One region of the Paenibacillus sp. GbtcB18 genome, then DNA from elsewhere that is predicted to be linked to it. Evidence: riboswitches for the same ligand, from Rfam matches in the RefSeq annotation. Region 1 holds a riboswitch; each other region holds the start of a gene.
What was found. Region 1 has a riboswitch for cobalamin ahead of KVT34_RS12800 (class I SAM-dependent methyltransferase). Riboswitches for the same ligand answer to the same signal wherever they lie in the genome.
Positions count from the first base shown of each region.

Region 1 (7,714 bases):
TCACAAGCTCGTGAAGCTCCAAAGTTTCGTGCCAGGCGAGATGCTGGGGGACTTTCGGCAGGCTCATCTTCTCAGACTCCGTTCGTGGGGTTTATAACAGCCTATGTGAAGGGGCGGAGATTAGTAAGTTGTCAGTACCTCCAAACGGAAGTTCGCGTTAACGAAAGTGTGAATGGGGAATAGTTGATTGTTAACTATTTAATACCTATGGGGGACACGACAACGATGCTAATATATTTTTAACCTTAACTAAGGAGCCCGCGGAGTGCCGAATAATAGCAGCCTTATTTCAAAAGCGGTTTTAATGGCAGAAAAAGCCGGATTAAAAGACATTACTCCTATCGAGCTTGGTAATGGCGGGAACCTGATCGTTCATTTGGCCCCGTTTCCGATTGTGGCCCGAATAGCCGCTGCGATTTCAAAAAATAATGGAGATTACGCTTACAAGGTACTGGTTCGTGAATTAAGAGCCGCACGTCATCTCCATTCAAAGGGAGTGCCGGTCCGTTTGCCAACCGACCTTACGGATGCAGGACCATATGATATTGGCGGCACATGGATGACGCTTTGGAAGTATGTTCCCCCGACAGACCTGGAGCGCCCTTCGCCAAGCGAAGCAGTTGAATTGGTCAATACACTTTCACTGGCATTGAAAGATTTTACCGGCGAGATTCCTATGCTTGGTGTTTGGGAGCGGACATGTCAATCGGCTTTTAGATTAATGAATCATCCGGATCCGCGTATACAAGATTTGTTAAGTCTGTTTTTCACAATTGATAGACAGATGCGTCTTGAAACAAGCTTGCTCATACCGTCTCATGGAGATGCCCATTCAAGAAACTTATTACCGAGTCCCGAAGGCTGGATCTGGTCGGACTTTGAAGATGTATCTTTGATGCCCGCATACTGGGATCTGGCTTCCTATGTAGGCAATCTTGCCTTGTTCAACGGAGTTCAGGAGCCAACCTTTCAATATATCTGGAGTGAGATGAATAATCAGGCCGATAAGGAAGCTTTTGGATTTGCCGTTACCGCACGCATACTGATGTCCACTTTAGGTAACTTGGATTTCGGACTCTCGGGTAACGGAGATTTGGAATTTGCCTATAAACAGCTTGAACTGGCAAAAGATTTTATTCATCAAATCAACCTGATTATTGAAGGGGAATAGCGGAGTCATAACCGTCGCGACTCTACTTCATAGTCCGAAGTTTGCCGGGCCCGCCTTACCGGTACGCCTGCTTGCCCGCATGCTTCGGTATTTGCCAAAACGCCGGATTTGGACTACTATTAATCGTGAAGTTGTTTGACATGTATGCTTTTCTTTAGACAACAAAATATCAAACATTCTTTATTGAACGGGTTCCGGTTCTTTCTCTGGGGAGAGGGAACGGATTAAAAGGGAAGTTCGGTGCAATTCCGATACGGTCCCGCCACTGTAAGGGGAAAAGGGGCGAAGCCCCGGCCGAAGCGCATCACGTCACTGGTGAATCCGGGAAGACGCGCATAGGGTTCCCGAGTCAGGAGACCTGCCTGTTTACCGGTAACTTCATTCCTACGCGGATATAGGATGGCGTTGATGCGAATGTTCTCCCTAATCGTCGGGTCCTGACCCCGGCGTATTCATGCGATGAACCCAAACATCCTGCCTTCGGCGGGATGTTTTTATTTGTTTCGGATCGGTTGAATCCTCCGGCTTTACGGGTAAAATGAAGTCCGCCGCATTTTGATCGAAAGAATGATGTACAAGTATCTTCAAACCGTATGGGAGGAACACGATGTATTACGGAGTCAAACTAAATACGAACTACAAAACCCTTTGGCAGGAGGGAATGAAGGACTGGGACGGAAATCTTCCCGTGCGGATGACCGATGACGTCAAGGAAGAAGGGTTCTGGAACGCTTTTATGAAAAAGAAAGAACAGGCCGGGGTGGATTCTTGGGTTGCCAACTTGCGCAAGGAGCTGATCACTTTGATCGATCCCGGCGAGGATGTGCTGGAAATCGGCCCCGGCTGGGGAAATTATACGTTCGAAGCGGCCGAGAAAGCGGGTTCCCTCACCTGCGTCGACAGCTCCGAAAGCGTGCTTGCTTTCCTGAAAGCCGCAGCGGAGCGGAAGGGCTGGAATCATGTAAACTTCGTGCATGCCAAATGGGAAGAGCTTCCCGAGGTGGAGCGGGCCGACGTGGTATTCGGCGTCAATTGTTACTACCGGATGCAGGAGATCGACCGGGCGCTGCTGCATATCAACAACACGGCGAAGCGTCTCGGAATCGCGGGAATGGTAAGCGGTCCCGAAAGACCGCACTACAAGGACATCCGGGAGCAGCTCGGCTGCCGGATCAAATTTCAACGCAGAGATTACATCCATTTGCAGAATCTGCTTTATGAACTCGGAATCGACGCGAATTGTAAAATTGTCAATCTGCACAAAACGTATGCCTACGATACGGAGGAAGAGCTGATGAAGGATAACCTGAGCGCGGTTTTGGACAAGGAGTATGACCGCAAGAAGGCTGTGGAGCTCTTGTACGCTTATGTGCGAGAAGAAGGCGGAAAGCTGATTTACCCGCACAATTTCAAAGCGGCTCTCCTTTACTGGAAGCCGGAAAAACGGCTGGAACCTGCGGACCTGCCCACGGAAGTGAAACGGGTCGTGGAAGTTTAAATCAGAGCCGTTGAAGTGTTTTCCCGGTAACGCGGTTTCGCGTGCCGGGATTTTTTTATGGCTTCACGAATCGGACAAGGGAAGGAGCTTGTCATAAATTCAGGCAAACTCGCATAGGGATGAAAAAGTGGAAAGGGTTTAAGGGAGAAGTCTTTTTTATTGAAAAACGTAATAATTACGATTAAAATAAGGATATTGTCGTACACAGGAGGGGAGAACGTGCATTTCAGCGGCGCAAGCAGAGGGATGAGAAAAAGACACCTGATTTATATTGCAGCGGGAAGTTTCCTGGCTATACTGGCCTGGCAAGCCGTGCGGACAGGGAATGCGGGGCTGCCGGACCCTTCGGTTCTCCGCCTGTTCAAGACGATGTTTATCGGCATCGTGCTCGAAGCGGTTCCTTTTATTATGCTAGGTGTGCTGCTTTCCTCGTTCATGCAGGTTTACATCCCGGAAACCTGGATCCGCAAAGCGATCCCCCGGAATCCTTTGCTCGGATTCGTTTATGCCTGCCTGCTGGGCATCCTGTTTCCGATTTGCGAATGCGGCATGATCCCGGTCGTCCGGCGGCTGATCAACAAAGGAATGCCGCTGTACATAGGCGTAATCGTCATTCTGGCGGGTCCTATCGTGAACCCGGTCGTCTATGCGGCCACATACACGGCGTTCCGGATGAATCCCGAAATGGTGTATGCCCGGATGGGACTGGCCCTTGGAGTCAGCGCGTTTATCGGCTTATTCGTATACGCGTTCATTAACCAAAATCCGTTGAAACACAGACTGGACTCGCTGTATGCCGAGAACGGACAAGACTGTGCGCACGTGCAGGGCGGCGGCAAATTCGTTACGATGATGGGCCACGCGGGCGGGGAATTTTTCGATATGGGGAAATATCTCATTTTCGGCTCTCTCGTTACGGCCGTTATTCAGGCTTTTGTGCCTAGAGGGGATTTGTCGGCGCTGGGGGAGGGGGAAGTGCTTCCGCATCTGTTTATGATGGGATTTGCCTACATATTGTCGCTCTGTTCCACCTCGGACGCGTTTGTCGCTTCTTCCTTTCTCCAGACATTTTCCAAAGGTTCCCTACTCACCTTCCTCGTTTTCGGGCCCATGCTCGATTTTAAAAGTACGCTCATGCTCTTGTCCGTCTTCAAAACGAAGTTTGTCCTGCTGCTGGCCGTTCTTATCACGATGACCGTGTTTGCAGGTTCCGTCATTGTCGAACACCTGTTTTTCAACTAACGCTTTGAATTCGGGGAGGTGAATCGGGTGGAAGACAGGCGCGCTTACGCCTTCCATTCTTTTATGAGGGCGGCGATTCTATGCGGGTTTTCGCTCTATATCGTCTATCTGGTCAAAACGGGCGGCATGACGCATTACTTGGCGCCCCGCCTGGTACCGTACGTCAAAGCTTCGGCGATCGCCCTGTTCGTGCTGGCCGTGATCCAGATTTATCTGGCCCTGCAGCCCGCTTCAGGCAATGAATCCGACTGCGGATGCGAGCCCGGTGTCAGGAAATCTAAGCTTTCGCACGGTGCGGCTTATTCCTTGTTCCTTTTACCGCTGCTGCTGGGCTTTCTGCTGCCCGACCGGGTAACGGGGAGCGATATCGTTCAAGTGAAAGGGATTCAACTGAATACCTCCAACCTCCAGACGCAGAGGAATGCAGATACCCGGGACGATTCGCCTGAGAAGCAGCAATCTTCAGAGAAAGCGAGCCGGGGCAAGGAAGATACGCAGGAAGCCAGGCTCAAGGAGATGTTCAAAGGCAGCCGGTTTACGGAAGATTACGCGAAGCTGGCCATGCGGCTTTACCAAAAGCAAACCATTCTTATCGGGGAGAAAGGTTTTATGGAGAGGCTGACGGCCGTGGATCTGTTCGCCGGCAATTTTGCGGGGAAACAGATGGAAATCAGCGGCTTCGTTTACCGGGAGGACGACATGCCCAAAAACCAGTTCGTCGTCGCAAGACTGACGATGCAGTGCTGCTCTGCCGATGCGTCTCCGTACGGCGTTATCGTTGAAGCTCCGGATGCGGATTCGTATCTCAAGGATACATGGGTAACGGTGAAAGGGACGATCCGCAAGTCGGTGTACGAAGGTAAAGATGCGATGAAGCTGGAGGGAGCCGTGATCCGGAAAATTAAAGAGCCTTCGTCCCCTTACGTATATCCGTATGCCGGTGATTTCGCCGATCTCGGAAAATAAAGGCTGTAGCCATAACAAAACCGCTTTCCGACGGAAAGCGGTTTTGTTTGCGATGCAAGAGCCGGATGTAGTAGGCACCTTAATCGTAGATACCATCAACAGAACGGGGAGGGGGGCGCAAAAAAACTCGTATGGATCATGCCGTATGGAAGGCTTCTCCGATCCATTTCGTGCCTGAGCTACTTCCGGCGGCGGCCGGATTCCGGTTCAAGGGACTGCGGCTGCGGTGTATCCTGAAGACGCTGCCATTCCTCGCTCAGCCGGTCTGTATCCAGGTCGATTCCGATAAACACGAGATACGGCTCTCCCTGGTAAAAGGAAGGCTCCCAGTAACTCCGCTTTCCTGCGTACTGAAACAAATGCATGTGACTGGATTCCGCGAACGTCACATAACCTTTGGCGCGGATCAGACCGTCCCTCCACCGCTGGAGGAAGGCGTCCACATCCGCTTTGGTCAGCCCGGCAAGCTGATTCCACGGGAGAGTGACGGTGCGGACGCGGGAGTGGGAAGGCGCGGTTTCCGCCGGTGCCGGCGAATCTGCGGGGGGCATGCCGCGTCCGGTACCGTTTATGCTGGGCTCCTTCGGATGAGTCGTGATCTTCGTCATCCGGATCGGCCGGACCGTCAGGGGGCCCTTCTGTACGGGCTGGACTCCCTCCAGGATCGGCTTAAGCTCGACGCGGCAGTGGGTCGTATACACGAGCATGGCGTGCCCGTTCAGCTTGCGTATGGCCTTCTCGATCTGGTGCAGCCGGATGCGGTGTACATAATCCGTTTTATTGACCAGAAGCAGATCGGCGACTTCCACCTGCCTTCTAAGTGTCCGTACGAGCAGTTTGTCCGATGCAAACAGACTGTTGTAATCCATGAAGTTTTCGGCATCGAGCACGGTGATGACCTGTTTAAGGGCAACACGGCCCAGCAGACCGGGTTCCGTGAGCACATCGGCAATTTCTTCCGGGTTGGCCACACCGGTCAGCTCAATGAACAAAATATCCGGTTTGCGGACAAGCAGAGCCTGCAAGCTGCCGGTCAGCTCGCTTTTCTTGCTGCAGCAGACACAGCCGTCCAGCAGTTTTTCAATCGAAGCGGAGCTGTGCCCTTTCAAAATTAAGCCGTCGACATCCGCTTTGCCCAGTTCGTTCATCAGTATCCCGGGGCGCAGACCAAGCTTCTTCGATTCTTCGAGCATACGGAGCAGAAGGGTCGTTTTACCGCTGCCCAAAAAACCGCTAAGGACGAATACAGGTATTGTCACGGTTTAAGTTCCTTTCTTGAGTAAAGATATGTTCTCACTATATGCTTGTCAGGAAACGGCCATGCTAATAAAACCGTAATCGTTACGTTTAAATTTATTTTACAGGAACTCGGACTCTCCGGCAAACCGAACAGCTCAATCAAGGCGGAAGTTGAGGATTGTAAACGGGCCTCCTTATGTTGTTTAATCCAGGAATGAATTCCCTGGTTATTTAAAGCAGCAAAAAAACTCCTCCAACCCCATTACAAGGGTTCGGAGGAGTTTTTAATTTCCTATGGATTATTGCAGGGTCTGTTGCGTTTTGGCAGAACCCGTAAAGCTCTGGAATTGATCCTTCAATTTCTGACGGGCGTCTTTATTGCGGAGTAAGTAAGCAGCTCCTAGACCAATTGCAGTAAACATCATTTTTTTACCCATTTTCGTTTACCTCCTCAAATGTAAGGTTGCTTGCTCTACAGAAAATTACCCGTTCAGCCCGATGCTAAACATGTTTTCGCGTAATACACTAAAAAGAGAGTGGTGCTGCCAGGCGGATTCCTCTTGTCCAAATAAAAAAGACCATCCGAAGACGAGCTTCGGATGGTCCTGCTTGTTAAGTGAATTAAACGGTTTTCCAAACGTCGGCTTTCCCAGGAGTTTCGCCTTGAGTCCACCATTTGGCTTCGTATACGACACCGTTGTAAGTAACGCGGTTGCCTGCTGTGTAAACGGAGGTTGCGCTCCAAGCAGGTGCAGTTGTGCCGCCACCGCCGGCAGTTGTTTTAGCCGTTACAGCGGAGCTTGCAGCGGAAGTGTTGCCTGCTGCGTCTTTCGCTTTAACCGTGAACGTGTAGCTAGTGTCAGCCGTCAGGCCCGTTACCGTGAAGCTGGTTGTCGTGGAAGTTCCTACAAGAGTGGAACCTTGGTATACATCGTAACCCGTAACGCCGACATTGTCGGAAGAAGCGCTCCAGTTCAGAGTTACGGAGTTAGCTGTTACGCCGGAAGCAGTCACGCCTGCAGGAACAGTAGGAGCTTGAGTGTCTGGTGTACCCGTTCCGCCACCGTTTACGTTAACGTCGATTACGTTGTAGAAAGCGTTAGGCGTATCGGCGATTTCCCAAACAGCCAGGATTACGTTGTAACCGCTGCGGGCAGGAACGTTACAAGTGTGGGAAGTGGAAGGGTCCGGTTTTTTACCGCCGTCGTTGAAGGAGCAGAACAGTTCGAAATCCGAACGTTTCAGAGGTGCGTTAGGATTCCAGCCTGTTTTCGTGATGTAGTATTTCCATTCTCTCGTTGCGTGAGCGGCAGTCAGCTTCCAAGTGAACGTGTTGCTTCCGCTGTTGATGTTCACTTTGGACCAGCGGTCTGCAGTTTGAGCGTTCAGTTCAGGGAAAGCGGCGCCGGCGCCGGCGATTTGACCGTCAGCAGGGCCTCCTGTAGGATAGCTGCCAGGTGCTTCAAGGCTTTGCGGCTCGTACACGATAGCTCCGCAGTTTTTGTTAATGCCTTGATTACAGAGGGCTGCGCGGCTTGCCGGACCTGTGATGTAACCGTGAGCGGAAGCGCTTTCAGCGAAAACGAGCGAGCAGATGG
Region 1 covers NZ_JAGXJX010000003.1:554,005-561,718, reverse strand. The annotation lists gene KVT34_RS12810 (spore coat protein) at 1-67, opposite strand, end outside; gene KVT34_RS12805 (aminoglycoside phosphotransferase family protein) at 266-1,171, shown strand; cobalamin riboswitch at 1,344-1,551, shown strand; gene KVT34_RS12800 (class I SAM-dependent methyltransferase) at 1,779-2,669, shown strand; gene KVT34_RS12795 (permease) at 2,889-3,911, shown strand; gene KVT34_RS12790 (TIGR03943 family putative permease subunit) at 3,939-4,877, shown strand; gene KVT34_RS32600 (CobW family GTP-binding protein) at 5,057-6,136, opposite strand; gene KVT34_RS12780 (hypothetical protein) at 6,416-6,553, opposite strand; gene KVT34_RS12775 (lytic polysaccharide monooxygenase) at 6,738-7,714, opposite strand, start outside.

Region 2 (7,714 bases), on a different contig from region 1:
TCCTGAAGGCGCGTTGCCTATGTCTTCCATCCTGGAGATTAAAATAACGGCCGGAAGCCGGATGATCGGAAATCTCCAAAGACCCGCAACCGTGACTCTCAGTCATGCTGCGGCATCTGATTTGGGGGTCGATCCGGAGAAAATGGGCGCCTTCGTTTACTCCGAGGATGATTCTGAGTGGGAGTATGTGAAGGGGGCCCAAAACGAGGGCAGCATGACGTTTGCCGTCGAGGGCTCCTCGTACGCGGCTGTCTTCGCGGTCGACCGCACGTTCGCCGATATGAGCACCCACTGGGCGAAACGGCCCGTGGAAGTTCTCGCCGCCCGGCAGATCGTGGACGGCATGGAAGCGAACCGCTTCGTTCCGCAGGCGGGCGTGACACGGGCTCAGTTCGCGGCGATGCTGGCCCGCCTGCTGCAGCTTCCGGCGGCTCCGGACGGCAAGCAGCAGTTCCGTGACGTCGCGAAGGGCACTTGGTACGCCGATGTCATCGCCCGCTCTTACAGCGCGGGGCTTGTCTCCGGCGTCACGGACGACCGCTTCATGCCGGACGATCCCATCACGCGGGAGCAGATGGCAGCCATGCTGGTTCGCGCCTTCGCTTACGGCAGCGGCATAGCGCCGGACGAGCTTCCCGTGCCGAGGGCGGCTTCTTTCGCCGATGAAGGTACGGCGGGGTCCTGGGCGGTGCCGTTTATGCGGAAGGCCGCCGGGCTCGGTCTGATCGACGGCTATGAAGACGGCACCTTCAAGCCGTTGAACGGCGCCACGAGGGCGGAATCCGCAAGCGTGATTTACAAGCTGAGCGCGCGCGAGTACTGAATTTTCACGTGCTGAACGCTGAATGCCGAATGTGCTGTCGATTTCCTCTTGTAGCTTCGATTCAAAACCGTCCCGGGCTTTGGCCCGCGGCGGTTTTTTGGTTCTTGGACACTATGGAAGCCGGAGCGGCACCGGCGGCATTTTTAAAGGGGAAACGATATTTAAGATATGGTCAGGCGAAGGACAGGAAAAGGCTGGGGACTTTTCGGGGCGCCGATCGTCTTTTGCAGGTTGAACTCTCCGTTTGTTATGGGTATGATGGAATACAAATACCGAATTGGACTGCGGCAGCGATTTCCGATAAGAAAGAAAGGTTGATCCGGATGGAGAACAAAAGCGCCACAACAAATACAACCAACACCAATTTCATTAAAAACATCGTGATCGAAGATCTTAACGAGGGCCGTGTAGATACGGTCGTCACGCGTTTTCCGCCCGAACCGAACGGGTATCTGCACATCGGGCACGCCAAGTCGATCTGCTTGAATTTCGAGCTCGCGGACGAATTTAAAGGCAAGACGAACCTGCGTTTCGACGATACGAATCCGGCGAAGGAAGACGAGGAATTCGTCAGAGCGATCAAGGAAGACGTGCAGTGGCTGGGCTTCGAATGGGACGGCCTCTTTTTCGCTTCCGATTATTTCGACTATATGTATGAAAAAGCGCAGCTTCTGATCCGCAAAGGAAAAGCGTACGTGTGCCAGCTTAACGCGGAACAAATCCGCGAAGGCCGCGGAACGCTTACGGAACCGGGCAAGGAGAGCCCGTACCGCGACCGTCCGGCGGAAGAAAGCCTGGATTTGTTCGAGCGCATGCGCAAAGGCGAGTTTAAGGACGGGGAAATGGTCCTCCGCGCGAAAATCAACATGGCTTCGCCGAACATTAACCTGCGCGATCCGGTCATTTACCGCATTTCGCACGCGCACCACCACCGCACGGGAGATGCCTGGTGCATCTATCCGATGTATGCTTTCGCGCATCCGCTGGAGGATGCCCACGAAGCGGTTACCCACTCCATCTGTACCCTGGAGTTCGAGGATCAGCGTCCGTTGTACGACTGGGTCATCCAGGAAAGCGAAACGGAACATGTGCCGCATCAATACGAATTCGCCAAGCTGAAGCTGACGGATACGATCATGGGCAAACGCTACCTGAAGCAGATGGTGGACGAAGGGGTTGTGGACGGCTGGGACGATCCGCGCATGCCGACGGTTTCGGGTCTGCGCCGCAGAGGCTTTACGCCGGAATCGATCCGCAATTTCTGCCGCGAAATCGGCGTGACGAAGAGCGACAGCACAGTCGACGTGAAATACCTGGATCATTTTATCCGGGAAGATTTGAAATTGAAGGCCCCTCGGACGATGGGGATTCTAAAACCGCTCAAGGTGGTCATTACGAATTATCCCGAAGGCCAGGTGGAGATGCTGGATGCGGAAATCAACTCGGAGAACCCGGAGATGGGCGTCCGCCAAATTCCGTTTTCACGGGAGATTTATATCGAGCAGGACGATTTCATGGAAAATCCGCCGAGCAAATATTTCCGCTTATTTCCAGGCAATGAAGTGCGTTTGAAGCACGCCTACTTCATCAAGTGTGAAGAAGTGGTCAAGGACGGGGCGGGCCATGTGATCGAGCTGCGCTGCACCTACGATCCGGAGACGAAGAGCGGAAGCGGGTTTACCGGCCGCAAAGTGAAGGGAACGATCCACTGGGTAGAAGCGACCCGCGCCGTACCGGCCGAGTTCCGGCTCTACGAGCCGCTGGTTCTGCCGGAGCAGGAAGAGAAGGAAGAAGGAAGCACGTTCCTCGACCGGATCAATCCGAATTCTCTGGAGGTCCTGAGCGGATTTGTGGAGGAGAACATGAAGGATGCCGAGGGTAACGACAAGTTCCAATTCTTCCGCCACGGTTACTTCAATGTGGACCCTAAAGCGTCCACGAAAGATCATCTGGTCTTCAATCTGACCGTATCGCTGAAAAGCTCTTTCGATATCAAGCAGGCTTAAGCACATCCGGATCGGTAAAAAAAGCGGCCCGCGTAAGACCGCGTCGGCCTTACACGCCGCATCTCGCGGCTTCCGGTTTGCGGACAAATACAAAAAGCAGGTGCAGGAGAAATTCCTGACCTGCTTTTTTTGTATGGGATTCAAGCGTCTAGCTCTGCGCAGCCGCAGCTTGAAGCCGGGCCGCGAGAAGCTCTCCGAAGGCATCGGCGCTCCTCGGAGGGTCGATGCCTTCCCGCAGCGCGCGGGGGAGGGAGCGCCACAGCCGGAGGAGCATGGGCAGCTCCAGACCGATGCGTTCGACGGTGTCCGTCTCCGCGAAAACCCGATCGGGCGTCCCTTGCAGCAGACAGGCACCCTGGTCCATGACCAGGACTTCATCCGCCCACGTGTAGGCCAGGTCCATGTCGTGGGTCGCCATGACCACGGTGACGCCGCTCTGCCCGATGTCCGCCAGCTCATCCAGCAGAAGCCGCTCCGACGCGCGATCGAGATACGCCGTCGGCTCGTCGAGCAGCAGCAGGCTTGGCTCCAGCACAAGAACGCCGGCCAGGGTGACGCGCTTCTTCTGCCCGAGGCTCAGGTGATGGATAGGGGTATGGGCGAGCTGCTCCAGGTCCATACTCTCCAGTACCGCTCCGGTCCGGACGCGGATTTCGGGCTCGGAAACGCCGGCGTTCCGCAAGCCGTAAGAGATGTCCTCGTACGGCGTACCGAGAATGAGCTGCTGCTCGGGGTCCTGGAACACGAGTCCTACCTGCCTGCGCAGCTCCTGCAGATCCTGGCGCTTGTAGGACACAGGAGCGCCCTTCCAGCGCACGGTCCCCGATTGCGGCCGGTGAATGCCGACGGCATGCAGGAAAAACGTCGATTTGCCGGAGCCGTTATGCCCGCAAAGCGCGATTTTCCGGCCCGCCGGAATCGTGAGGCTGAGTCCGGCCAGGGCCTTTTTTTCGGTACCGGGATAGCTGTAGACGACGTCCGCCAGTTCCATGATCGGATTCATGCGAATCCCCTCCATTTCAGCCAAATCTGAGCTGCCGTCAGCATAAAGATCCCGGTCATGCCTTCGGCTTTGTAGCGCGGCGGGACAGGGGCCGCCTCATAGGGGGCAAGTTCGATCCGTTCCGTGAAGCCGCGGGAGGTCAGCCCGTAGGTCAGACCACGGTAACGCTGCATCGTCCGGCCGAACAGATGAACGATCAGCAGAGCGGTATCGCGCAGTCCGCCTGCGAATCCGTTCTGCCCGCCCCGGCAGCGCTGGGCGGTCCGCATGGCGTGAGCCGTATCGGCGAGCAAAAAAATATAGCGGTACATAATCAGGGTCAGCTCAATCACGATCTGAGGCATGCGGATTTTTTTCATCACCTGAAGAATTTCCAGCAAGGGCGTCGTGAACAACACAAACTGCAGACAAGCGAGACAGGCGGAGACCCGCATAAACAGCCCCGCTGTGCGGGACAAAGATTCACCCGTGACATAAACGGTCCATGGACCGGCCGTTCCGATGATCCACCCCGAAGAAAGGGGAACCCCGGTCCCCGCATTTCTTCCAAATTCCAGCAGGAGAGCAGGCAGGCTGGCCGCGAAAAACAGCAGCGAGCCGCCGTATACGAGCCAGTAAAGCTTCCCCGGGACGCGTGCGTAAAGCAGGGTCCAAAGCGTTATCCATCCGAAAACGGCCAATTGAACGGGCGGAGCACTGGCATAGGACAGGATAAAGAGACAGCCGGCAAATCCGCATTTCCAGACGGGGGACAGTCCCCGGAAAGCATTGGCATAGGAAATGGTGTCAATCCGCTTGAGCATCATGCTTTAGGCTTCGGTTTGGAGGCCTTTCCCTTATACAAGCCGATCACATACCCGATAAAACCGGCTCCAAGCGCGGCTTGCAGCGCGAAAAGCATGCTTTCGGTTTCAGCGGGAGGCTCCATCAGCGACGCGAACCAAGGCTCGTAAGTCGGAGCGATTTCCTGAATCGCTTCCTCCGCGGCTCCGTCCGCTCCTCCGAACTCTCCTTTAACGAAAATGAGCGGCAGCACGGCAAGCAGGACGACCGCGACCAGGATCCATACATTCTTCTTCCACGTTTTCATGAACGGTCAGCTCCCTTCAGATTGCGCTGCAGAGCGGAAATTTCATGCGGCGTATAGGCTTGCAGCCAGCCCAGAACCAGCACGGTCAGCAGTCCTTCGCTGATCGCAAGCGGAATCTGCGTGACGGCGAAAATGCCCGCAAATTTGGCAAAAGAGGCGAGCATACCCCCGTCGGCTGCGGGAAATGCCACCGCCAACTGCACGGAGGTGACCAGATAGGTGGTCAGATCGGCGAGCGCGGCGCCCGTAAAGACGGAGAGCTTCTGCCTGCCCGTCGATTTGATCATGAGTTTGTACACGGCATAGCCGACAAACGGTCCCGCAACGGCCATCGAGAATGCGTTGGCACCCAGTGTCGTAAGCCCGCCGTGGGCGAGGAGGAGGGCCTGAAAGAGAAGAACGACGGAGCCGAGGACGCTCATGGGAAGCGGTCCGAACAGGATGGCTCCCAGTCCGGTACCCGTCGGGTGGGAGCTGCTTCCCGTAACCGAGGGTATTTTCAGGGCGGACAGGACGAATGTAAAGGCCCCGGCCAGACCGAGCATGAGCTTGAGCTCCGGCGTTTCTTTAGTAATTCGGATCAGAGCGCGGACGCCCAGGATGAAGAATGGCAGGAAGACCACCCACCAGAATAAGGCCCAGAAGGGCGGCAAAAAGCCCTCCATGATATGCATGGCGTAAGCCGACTCCGGCTCGTTTACCAGAAAGAAGCAGACGATTCCGGCTATAAGCAGAAAAGACGCCAGGGTTTTACGGATGTTCATCGGTAATCCTCCTTCATGAATGTGGTCCGCCGTAAGCGGCGGCCAGTGCGGCAGAACGGGGGCATGCCCCTGCTGTACTTTCGGACGGTGATTCGTTATACCCGATGCCCGGCTGCCAGCTCCGCAAGCTCTATCCGATGACTCCGATGCGGTAATTCCCGGCTTTGGACCTCTTCTCCGCACACAAAAAAAGACATCTTTCCCTTCGCACGGGAACACGATGTCTTATGCACGCAACAAAAAAAGTTTGCGATCTCAAACACCTCCCTATTCCTCGTAGGTCGTATCAGTGCTGTCCAAACAGGCAGGTCTCCTGGCTCGGGGCGTCCATACCGGCGCCTTCCCGGAACGTCTTAGTTCCAGTGGCTTCGTGCCGGATGTGATTGAGAGTGTTTCCCCTTACAGTGGCGGGACCGCGACGGCATTTCACCGTTCTTCCCTTTTAAATTTTAGAGTGGCTCTAAAATACCTGTTTCCACAAATATGCAGTTTTTCGTGATAATACTACAGGATGTCCCAAACCTTGTCAATTGCGGAAAAGGCCTGAATTTCAAGGCTGAAACGCTGCCGGAAGCGGTTTTGGAATCTCTCACACCCTGATCTTTGTAACCGCTGTCTTTTATTTGCGAAAAAAACGAGAGGGGTATCGGCCCTCTCGCTGAACTTGATTTTATAGGATGAAAATGCCGACCACGCCGGTTACGATTCCTGTCAGGACAACCATACTGGCTGTGAACCAGAGCACCCGCGCAGGAAACGCCTTGCGCACCATAATGAGGGACGGCAGGCTGACGGCAGGCAGCGTCATGATAAGCGCGGCAGCCGGTCCCGTGCCCAGGCCCAGGGCCATCATCGTTTTGGCGATCGGAATTTCCGCGGCAGTCGGGATGACGAACAGGGTTCCGGCCAAAGCGAGTCCGATCAAAGCGACGAGGCTGTTTCCGATCGCGGGATCGAGGGCCGGGAACAGCCAGGCGCGTGCGGCGCCGAGAATGAACACGGCGATGAAGTAGACGGGAACCACGGTCCAGAACATCGTCCAGAGCGCTTTCAGCCAGCGGACGACGACCGGCCCGGAATGGTGCTGCGCAGCCGGCATCTGCGGAAACTCGCCGGTCGCTGTATCGTCTTTCGTGACGAGGCGTTCCGCCCAGTACGAGACGCCGAACACGAGCACAATCCCAGCGGCGATTCTTAGAACGGCGAATTTCCAGCCAAGCACGAAGCCCATGAAAATGATCGTCGCCGGGTTCAGTACCGGGTTGCCGATCCAGAAAGCGAGAGCGGAGCCGATGGAGCCTGACTGCTTGCGCATGCCTACCGCTACCGGAGCAGCGCAGCAGGAGCACATCATGCCGGGCATGGCGCTAAGTCCGCCGGCTACTGTGCTGCCGAAAGTGCGCTTGCCGAACACCCGCTTCAGCCAATCTTGTGGGATCAGCACCTGAAGCAGAGAGCCGAGGACGATGCCGAGAATCGCGGCTTTCCAGACGGCTTTGAAATAGACCACGGAATAGTCCCAAGCCGCGGCCAGCGAAGGCTCGGCGGAGCCTGCGAGAATCGACTTCCCGATGTCGTGCTTGGCCGCCGCGGTAAGCGCTTTGTGGAAGTACGGCTCCCACTTGACGTAAAACAACCCGCCTATGAGAATGGCGATAAATAAAAAAGGTTTCCAGTAAGCAGTGCGCGGTCTGCTTTTGGTGGAAACCGGAATTGGAGATGTATTCACGTGATGTCCCACCTTTCTAAATCCACTTGCAACTATACCATAGTCACCGTGGAAAAAGAATGGCGTTCTTCTGTCAGAAATCTTCGGAGAATGATAGATGACCTATCGAAAGTTGGGCATGTAATCCTGTTCAACCTTTTTTACTCTAATGCACTTGCCGCATATTTACTAAGTCTGTCTTTAATTGGAGCAATGCCCTGTTCAGTAACTTTCAAAGAGGCCTTACCTTCTGTTCCAGGCTGGTAATAAGTGCTGCGGATAAGGGGGATTAAATTTCGTATTTCCGTTTCCAATACTTT
Region 2 covers NZ_JAGXJX010000007.1:307,806-315,519, forward strand. The annotation lists gene KVT34_RS21045 (S8 family serine peptidase) at 1-823, shown strand, start outside; gene KVT34_RS21050 (glutamine--tRNA ligase/YqeY domain fusion protein) at 1,147-2,829, shown strand; gene KVT34_RS21055 (energy-coupling factor ABC transporter ATP-binding protein) at 2,978-3,832, opposite strand; gene cbiQ (cobalt ECF transporter T component CbiQ) at 3,829-4,638, opposite strand; gene KVT34_RS21065 (energy-coupling factor ABC transporter substrate-binding protein) at 4,635-4,922, opposite strand; gene KVT34_RS21070 (energy-coupling factor ABC transporter permease) at 4,919-5,686, opposite strand; cobalamin riboswitch at 5,973-6,174, opposite strand; gene KVT34_RS32630 (permease) at 6,357-7,415, opposite strand; gene KVT34_RS21080 (hypothetical protein) at 7,556-7,714, opposite strand, start outside.
Region 2: another riboswitch for cobalamin. It lies ahead of KVT34_RS21070 (energy-coupling factor ABC transporter permease); the one in region 1 lies ahead of KVT34_RS12800 (class I SAM-dependent methyltransferase).

Region 3 (7,714 bases), on a different contig from region 1:
GGCCGCCGACTTTCGCCAGCACATCGAGCGCGTCTTCCGCATCCGGCTTGTTAACCTCGATTGCTCTGCGGACAACTTCCTGCTTGTGCAGCCAGCGGGCATCGTCGATGCCCGTTCCGCGTCCTACCGCGTCTTCTACGGCTATGCCCCCGAGCACGCTCAGGAGCGCGGAACTGGCCGTGGTGTTGCCGATCCCCATCTCCCCGGTCGCCAGAACCCGCACGCCGCGTCCGGCGAGCCCATCTGCGACTTCAATTCCGGCGCGGATGGCCTGGAGAGCCTCTTCGCGGGTCATCGCGGCTTCGCGGGCCATATTGGCCGTGCCTTTCCGGACTTTGCGGGAGAGGAGGTCCGGGTGTTCCAGATCTGCGTTGACTCCGATATCGACGCATACGACTTCCGCTCCCGCGTGCCGGGCCAGCACATTGACGGCTGCGCCGCCCTGCAGGAAGTTCATCACCATCTGGCGGGTCACTTCCTGCGGAAACGCGCTGACGCCTTCTTCGCAGACGCCGTGGTCGGCCGCCATGACGACGATAGCCTTGCGGCTCATATCGGGCATAATCTCTCCGGTAATCCCCGCGAGCTGTCGTGCCATATCTTCCAGCTTGCCGAGGCTTCCCGGCGGTTTAGTCAGATTATCGAGATGGACGGATGCCGCATCCTTCGCTTCCTGACGGAGCGGACGAATGGCGCCGATTACATCCTGAAGTTCGTTCATGTTTGTTCCTCCTCTGGTGTGTTAGTCGGTATGTCGGTATGTAGGTAAACCGCCCTGCGGGCGGTTCGGATTCACTCTATTCAATCTCCCCGGCGAAGCAGGATTTGAGGAATGCCGTGATCGGGATGCTCCAGGACGATCGGTTCCGTCCCATAGACATCCAGTATCAGCTCGCTTCTCATAATTTCCTCCGGCGTGCCGATAGATATGCCTTCTCCCCCATGAACGACGAGAAGCCGTTCACAGTAGAGGGCGGCCAGGTTCAGGTCGTGAAGGACGGCGACCACCGTCAGCCCTTCTTCCCGCTGCCACTGCCGCACGTAGTCCATCAGCTGCATCTGGTAGCCGATGTCGAGATAAGTCGTAGGCTCGTCGAGCAGCAGCAGGCGGGGCTGCTGTGCCATCACCTTCGCCAGCGCCACGCGCTGTTTCTGCCCTCCGCTCAGGTTCTCGACCGTCCGGTCGGCGAGCGGCTCCAGATCGAGCCGCCGCATAATCCGGTCGATCAGCGCAGCAGCGTCCTCCCGGTCTTCCCCGAGCCAGTTCTGGAAAGGGAACCGGCCCATTTCCACCACCTCACGGACGGTGAAACCGAGCGGAGGCAGTGCATCCTGCTGAAGCACGGCAAGCCAGCGCGCCAGCTCCTTGCGGGCGTAGCCCGCGACTTCCCTCCCCTGGAGAAGAATACGGCCTTCCGTAAGGGGGTCTACGCCTGAGATAAGTCTCAGCAAAGTCGATTTACCGCTCCCGTTAGGCCCGATGACGCCAAAAAATTCGCCGGGCTTCACCTCGAAACGGATATCTTTGAGCACGCGGATTCCACCGAAGCTTTTTCCCGCACCCTGCACTTCGATGATCGGTTCCATCAGCTTCTCCCCCATTTCTTCTGTTTGCGCAGCAGGTAAGCGAAGAACGGCGCGCCCAGAAACGCGGTGATGACGCCGAGCGGAATCTCCGTCGGGCTTAGAAGCGTCCGGGCCAGCGTATCGGCCCAAAGGACGTAGATGGCTCCGCCTACGGCGGAAAGCGGCACGATCAGCCGGTAATCCGGTCCCGCGATCAATCGGATCAGATGAGGCACGATCAGCCCGACAAACCCGATCACGCCGGATACGGAAACGGCCGCAGCCGTCACCAGAGTCGCAGTGATCAGCACGATCAATTTCGTCCGCTCGACATGGATGCCCAGATGGGCGGCCTGACGTTCCCCGAGCGCCAGCAGGTTGAGTGTCCGCGCATAGCTGTAAAGCACAACGAAAGTTACGAGAAAATACGGAAGGAGAACGGTTGTGTACGACCAGCCTTTCATCGCGAGACTGCCCATCAGCCAGAAAATGATTTCATTGACGACCTGTTTGGACATCGACACGAGAAAAGAAACGACGGAGCCGAGAAACGCCTGCATCACGACACCGGAAAGCAGCAGCGTCTCCATACGGATTTTGCCGTCGGTCCGGGCCAGACGCAAGACGATCCAAAGTGAAACGGCTCCTGTGGCAAAACCGACGACCGGTATCGTCCACGTACCGAAAAACATAGTCTGCAGACCGAAGTAAATGACGAAAGCCGCGCCGACGCTCGTTCCGCTGCTTACCCCAAGCGTATACGGGTCCGCAAGCGGATTGCGCAGGACGCCTTGAAAAGCGGCTCCCGCTACCGAAAGGGAGGCCCCGACCAGGATGGCCAGCATCACGCGCGGCAGCCTTACCTTCATAATAATCTGCTCCGAGGATACGGGCCAGTCCGGCGTGATCCGGTCACCGATCCAAGGCAGCTTGCTCCCCAGAATCGAAGCGATCTGACTCACCGGCAGATGGGCCGAGCCCAGCGATAGACTCAGCACAATAGAAAGAAGAAGGAGTAAAACTCCTACTCCTCCCCAAAGTCCCCATTTAGGTTTCATTTATTTCACCAAGTCCGGATAGATGGCTTTAGCCATTTGCAGGAGTCCCTCCGTCAAACGCGGTCCCGGACGGGTCAGCGTATTCTGGTCGAGACCGATCACCTGGTTGTTTTTAACGGCATTGATTTCGTTCCACCCGCTGCGTCCGCGAATGAGTTCTTCAAGACTTTTCTTCGTTTTGTCATCCACTACGCCTTTGGCGAATAAAATAACGTCCGGGTTCTGCTGGATGATTTTTTCCTCGCTGATCTGCTTCCAGCCCGTAATGTCGGAAGCGACGTTGACACCGCCCGCCAGCGTGATCAGCTCATCCATAAATTCACCCTTACCGACTGTCCAGCCCGGGGAGAATTCGATATAGACTTTTTTCTTCTTTTCCGCCGCTACGGTTTTTACAGCATCCGTAACTTTTTGACGGTCTTCTTTCATTTTTGCGACGACTTTTTCCGCCTGTTCCTGATGGTCGGTAATCTGGCCGTAAAGCTGAATATTTTTCATGACGTCGTCAAGCGTCTTCGGCTCCACCTTGAACACGTTGATGCCCATAGCGCGCAGCTTTTCGACCGATTCTTTTTTCATCGAAACGCCTGTGAAAACAATGTCGGCTCCCGACGCGATAACCGATTCCTGGTTAGGCTGCGTAATTCCGCCCATTTTCGGCTTATTTTTCGCTTCCTCCGGGTAATCGTCAAAATCGGACACGCCGACGATATTATCGCCCAGACCGATCGCAAAAAGAGCTTCCGTTTCCGCCGGCGAAACCGATACGATTTTTCCCGGCGCTTTCTCGAACGTAAATTCCTTGCCCGTCGCATCGGTTACTTTCAAAGGATACTGCGTTTTCTTCGCGCTCGATTGCGGAGCGGTGCTTGCCGCCGGAGAGGCCGAACCCGCCGTTCCGTTATCCGCGCTTTGCTTGCCGCAGGCTGCCAGGCCGACGGCCATCGTCAAAACAAGCAGCAGCAGGGCGTATTTAAAACCCCCGGTGGTTTTTCGTTCGTTGTTCATGTTCTCTACTCCCTTGCAGATTTAGTTTGACTTGAGGTTGTCCCACGATGTTCGCGCATGTCAACAAAAAATCCCCCCTATCCGGAGATAGAGGGGATAACTTTCAGAATCACGAGGTGGAACGGCCGTCAATCGGACGTCCTTTCCGGTTTCGCGCGATCCTCTCCTCGAAGGATATTGTGCTGCAAACCGGCAGGCAGGTCTCCTGACTTACGGATGTTTGACCGTCTTGCCTTCCCATCCGCGAGCGGACAGTGGCATCGTAAGACGATCTCCGTATTACAGTGGCGGGACCGTGCCGGATTTGCACCGGCTTCCCTTTTCACCCTGGGCTTTGGCTCCGCTGAGAGACGCCGCTTTCGGGACCTGACGGTAAACGTATGAGGTTGGGCCTTCAAGTTCATCCCCCATTATAGGCCAAGCGGCTGCGGAAAGACAAGGACTTTAGTCATCGCACCACATGCAGTTACCGGCGTCCGCTTTGGAGTCGCGGCGGCGGCAAGGTCGTCCGCTTCACGATTTGGCGGCGATCTTTTTGAGTACCTCGAACGACTGCTCGGGATTGCGGCTGTTCACCGCCATAAAAGCGACGAGCCCCTTGCCTTCCACGCCGTTGTCCTTCATCCACTTGGAATACTGGAGCGGAATGCCGTACAGATGCGTCTCCTTCTTAGGCGCTTCGGGCGGATTCTTTTTCTTGCCGGCAGGTTCAATCGTCGCCTCGAGTACGCCCTCCGGATAGTCTTCCTGCTTGAAATGCTCGTCCAGCGGCAAAAATGCCCCTTCGGCCGCATAAATCTTAAACTGTTCTTCGGGGATGATCAGGATACCGTGATTGCCGTATCCCATTTCGACGATCATCTTTTCGTTGGAAAAAAGCGGGGACGTATTCAAATAGATGGACGGCTTGTCCCCCACAAGCGCTTTCAACGAATTTTCAAGCTTAAAAGCGGCATCGACCGGTATGCCGTCACGGGCCATCATAAAGATGGAAACATCCGCTTTGGGCTGGGCCTTCCCGCACCCGGAAACCAAGACGGTGAATAATAAAAGCAGTACTGCAGCCGGAAACCAGCGTTTCTGTGTCATTGTAATCCCTCCGTTGCCCGATAGCCTATGCAAACGCTGCAAAAAAGCCGGCATTTACCGGCTCTTCTGGACTAGATTCATATATTCGTTAATCTTATGATCAAGAAGCGTACTCATTTCAATTACGGACTCGGAAGTCATAGCCTCACCGGACTGAACCATCTGTTCCAGTCTGTGCCGCATAAACTGAATTTCTTCTTCCAGGTGAAAGAGGGAGGCTAATTTGGCAGGTCGTTTGGATAACCAGCGTTGATCGGAAACGTCATGGCTGTACCAACCCGAGTTGTCGGCCAGACGATATTCTAAATAAGCCATACATATCCCTCCTTTACCCTAAAGATATCAGTTTTTTCCGATTCTGAAAACTATTTTTTGGGACAAGTCTTTACAATTTTTTCACAAAAGACCCAATACGGTCCAAAGCCTCGTTCAGTTGTGAAACGGAAGTCGCATAGGAGCAGCGGACGAAGCCTTCGCCGCCGTTGCCGAACACTTGTCCCGGAACGGCCGCCACCTTCGCTTCGGTCAGGAGCCGCTGAGCGAACTCTTCCGAGCTGAGGCCCGTCGAAGCGATGGAAGGGAACGCGTAGAACGCTCCCTGAGGCTCGTGGCAGTCGAGACCGATCTGCCGGAAGCCTTGAACGACCAGGCGTCTGCGCTGGTTATAGGACTCGATCATCCGGTCCTTCTCCTCCAGCCCGTTGCGGAGCGCCTCAAGAGCGGCGATCTGGCCCATGATCGGAGCACACATGACCGTGTACTGATGGATCTTCAGCATCGCGGAGATCAGGTCCGGATGCCCGCACATGTAGCCGACTCTCCAGCCCGTCATGGCAAAAGCTTTCGCGAAGCCGCTGACGAGAATAGTGCGGTCCCGCATGCCGGGCAGCGACGCGAAGCTCACGTGCTTGCTTCCGTAAGTGAGCTCCGCATAAATTTCATCGGCGATGACGATCAGATCGTTCTCTTCCACGATCCGGGCGATCGGCTCCCAGTCCTCGTACGTCATGATGCCGCCCGTCGGGTTGCTCGGATAGCTCAGAACGAGAACCTTGGATTTCGGCGTCAAACTGGCGCGGAGCGCTTCGGGCTTCAGCTTGAAGCTGTCCTTCGCGAAGGTCTCGATGCCGACCGGAACTCCTCCGCCGATCGTGACGATCGGACTGTAAGCGATGTAGCAGGGCTCCGGAATGAGAATTTCATCGCCCGGCGTAATCAGCGCGCGCAGCGCAAGGTCAATTGCCTCGCTGCCGCCGACCGTTACGACGACTTCATTCGAAGGCTCGTATTTTACGGCAAAATTCGTGTACAAATACTCGGCGATCGCTTCGCGCAGCTCAGGGAGGCCCGCATTCGGCGTATAGTTCGTCCGGCCTCTTTCCAGGGAATACACGCACGCCTCGCGGACATGCCACGGCGTCACGAAATCCGGTTCCCCGACGCCCAGCGAAATAATATCCTTGCTCCCGCTTACCAAATCAAAAAAACGCCGGATGCCCGAAGGAGGAATATCCCGGACCAGCGGTGACAAATAGCCCTGCATGGATTTCGGTTTGCTTCCGATTTCTTCCTGGTTTATCATCGTCATCGTCCTTTATGGTGAGACCAGCATCCGATGATCATCCTCACGGTCATCAAAAATGATCCCATCCTGTTTGTATTTTTTCAGAATAAAATGAGTTTTCGTTGACAATACCCGGTCCAGTGTCGACAGCTTGCTGGAAACGAAAGAAGACACTTCCCGCAGCGTACGGCCCTCGATCTCCACAAGCAGATCGTAAGCTCCGGACATCAGATAGACCGACTTCACTTCTGGATATAAATAAATGCGTTCCGCAATCGCGTCGAATCCGGTTCCCCGTTCAGGCGTGATCTGCACTTCGATCAGCGCGTTCACCTTGTCGCTGTCCACTTTGCTCCAGTTGAGCACGGTGGCGTACTTCACGATGATGTGCTCGTCTTCCATCTGGCGGATGGCCGCCGTCGCCTCATCTTCCGTAATTCCCAGCATGGTCGCGATAAGCGCCGGAGAGCGGCGGGAATCCTCTTTCAGAATATCCAGAATCTTGTGCTTCAAATCGTCCATCGTCAAGCCTCCTACTAAGAATCGTCATGAATAAGGTCCAATGAAATCAAGCATCGGATAGGGAAAATCGTTATCTTCCATATTACACGCAGCCCCCGCCGAATTCAATAAAAAACGGAAGCGCAAAAAAGCCGCAAGCACGCGCTCCTTGCAGCTTCATCTCCCTGCCCCGGCAAGCGGTTCGGCATCGCCCGACGGCGCAAAACCGCAAGGCCGCTCCCCTAGCCTGCCGGGGCTTTCGGTTCCCCGGACTTCTGCCCGGAGGGCCCTTCCCCGTACAGGCATCTCCCTATGCCCGGTTTCCGGGGCAGCCGGACGTGCTTTTACGGATCGGGGCCTGCGACTGCTGCATTCCGCTCTAGCCTACTGTGCGGCTGTAAGCCCACTGCTGCATTCCGCTTTAGCCCACTGTGCGGCTGTAAGCCCACTGCTGCATTCGCTTAGCCTACTGTGCGGCTGTAAGCCGACTGCTTGCCGCGGAGCAGACGCAGCATGGCCGATTCGATCCCTCTTTTGCGGTAGGAAGGCAGAATAAGGACCGAAAGGGATACTTCGTTCTCCCACTCCACGTCTCCGGTACAAAAGGCGATTCCGACCAGTTTCTGATCTTCGTAAGCGGAAATAAAACGGCCGTTACCGATTTGCTTCAAACTTTTGCGATCGACCTTCTGGGAAGTTAATTCTGTATAGGATTGTATAAAGGGGTTCAGGACCCATGGTTTAGGCATCTCACCGGACAATGAAATCATTCTTGCAGGCCACCTTTCTACGAACAAGTGAATCTGTGATAATTATACATGATACTGTATTTTTATTCAACGACTTCCTTTCATATTCCACGCCTTTACAAAAAAATCCTATTTCTCCTCCGGCAGCAATGTCCGGAATATACGCAGGACAAATTACT
Region 3 covers NZ_JAGXJX010000004.1:266,646-274,359, forward strand. The annotation lists gene cobT (nicotinate-nucleotide--dimethylbenzimidazole phosphoribosyltransferase) at 1-721, opposite strand, end outside; gene KVT34_RS14960 (ABC transporter ATP-binding protein) at 802-1,587, opposite strand; gene KVT34_RS14965 (FecCD family ABC transporter permease) at 1,587-2,624, opposite strand; gene KVT34_RS14970 (ABC transporter substrate-binding protein) at 2,625-3,632, opposite strand; cobalamin riboswitch at 3,811-4,017, opposite strand; gene KVT34_RS14975 (hypothetical protein) at 4,146-4,721, opposite strand; gene KVT34_RS14980 (aspartyl-phosphate phosphatase Spo0E family protein) at 4,776-5,036, opposite strand; gene KVT34_RS14985 (aminotransferase class I/II-fold pyridoxal phosphate-dependent enzyme) at 5,107-6,303, opposite strand; gene KVT34_RS14990 (Lrp/AsnC family transcriptional regulator) at 6,316-6,807, opposite strand; gene KVT34_RS14995 (GNAT family N-acetyltransferase) at 7,248-7,556, opposite strand.
Region 3: another riboswitch for cobalamin. It lies ahead of KVT34_RS14970 (ABC transporter substrate-binding protein); the one in region 1 lies ahead of KVT34_RS12800 (class I SAM-dependent methyltransferase).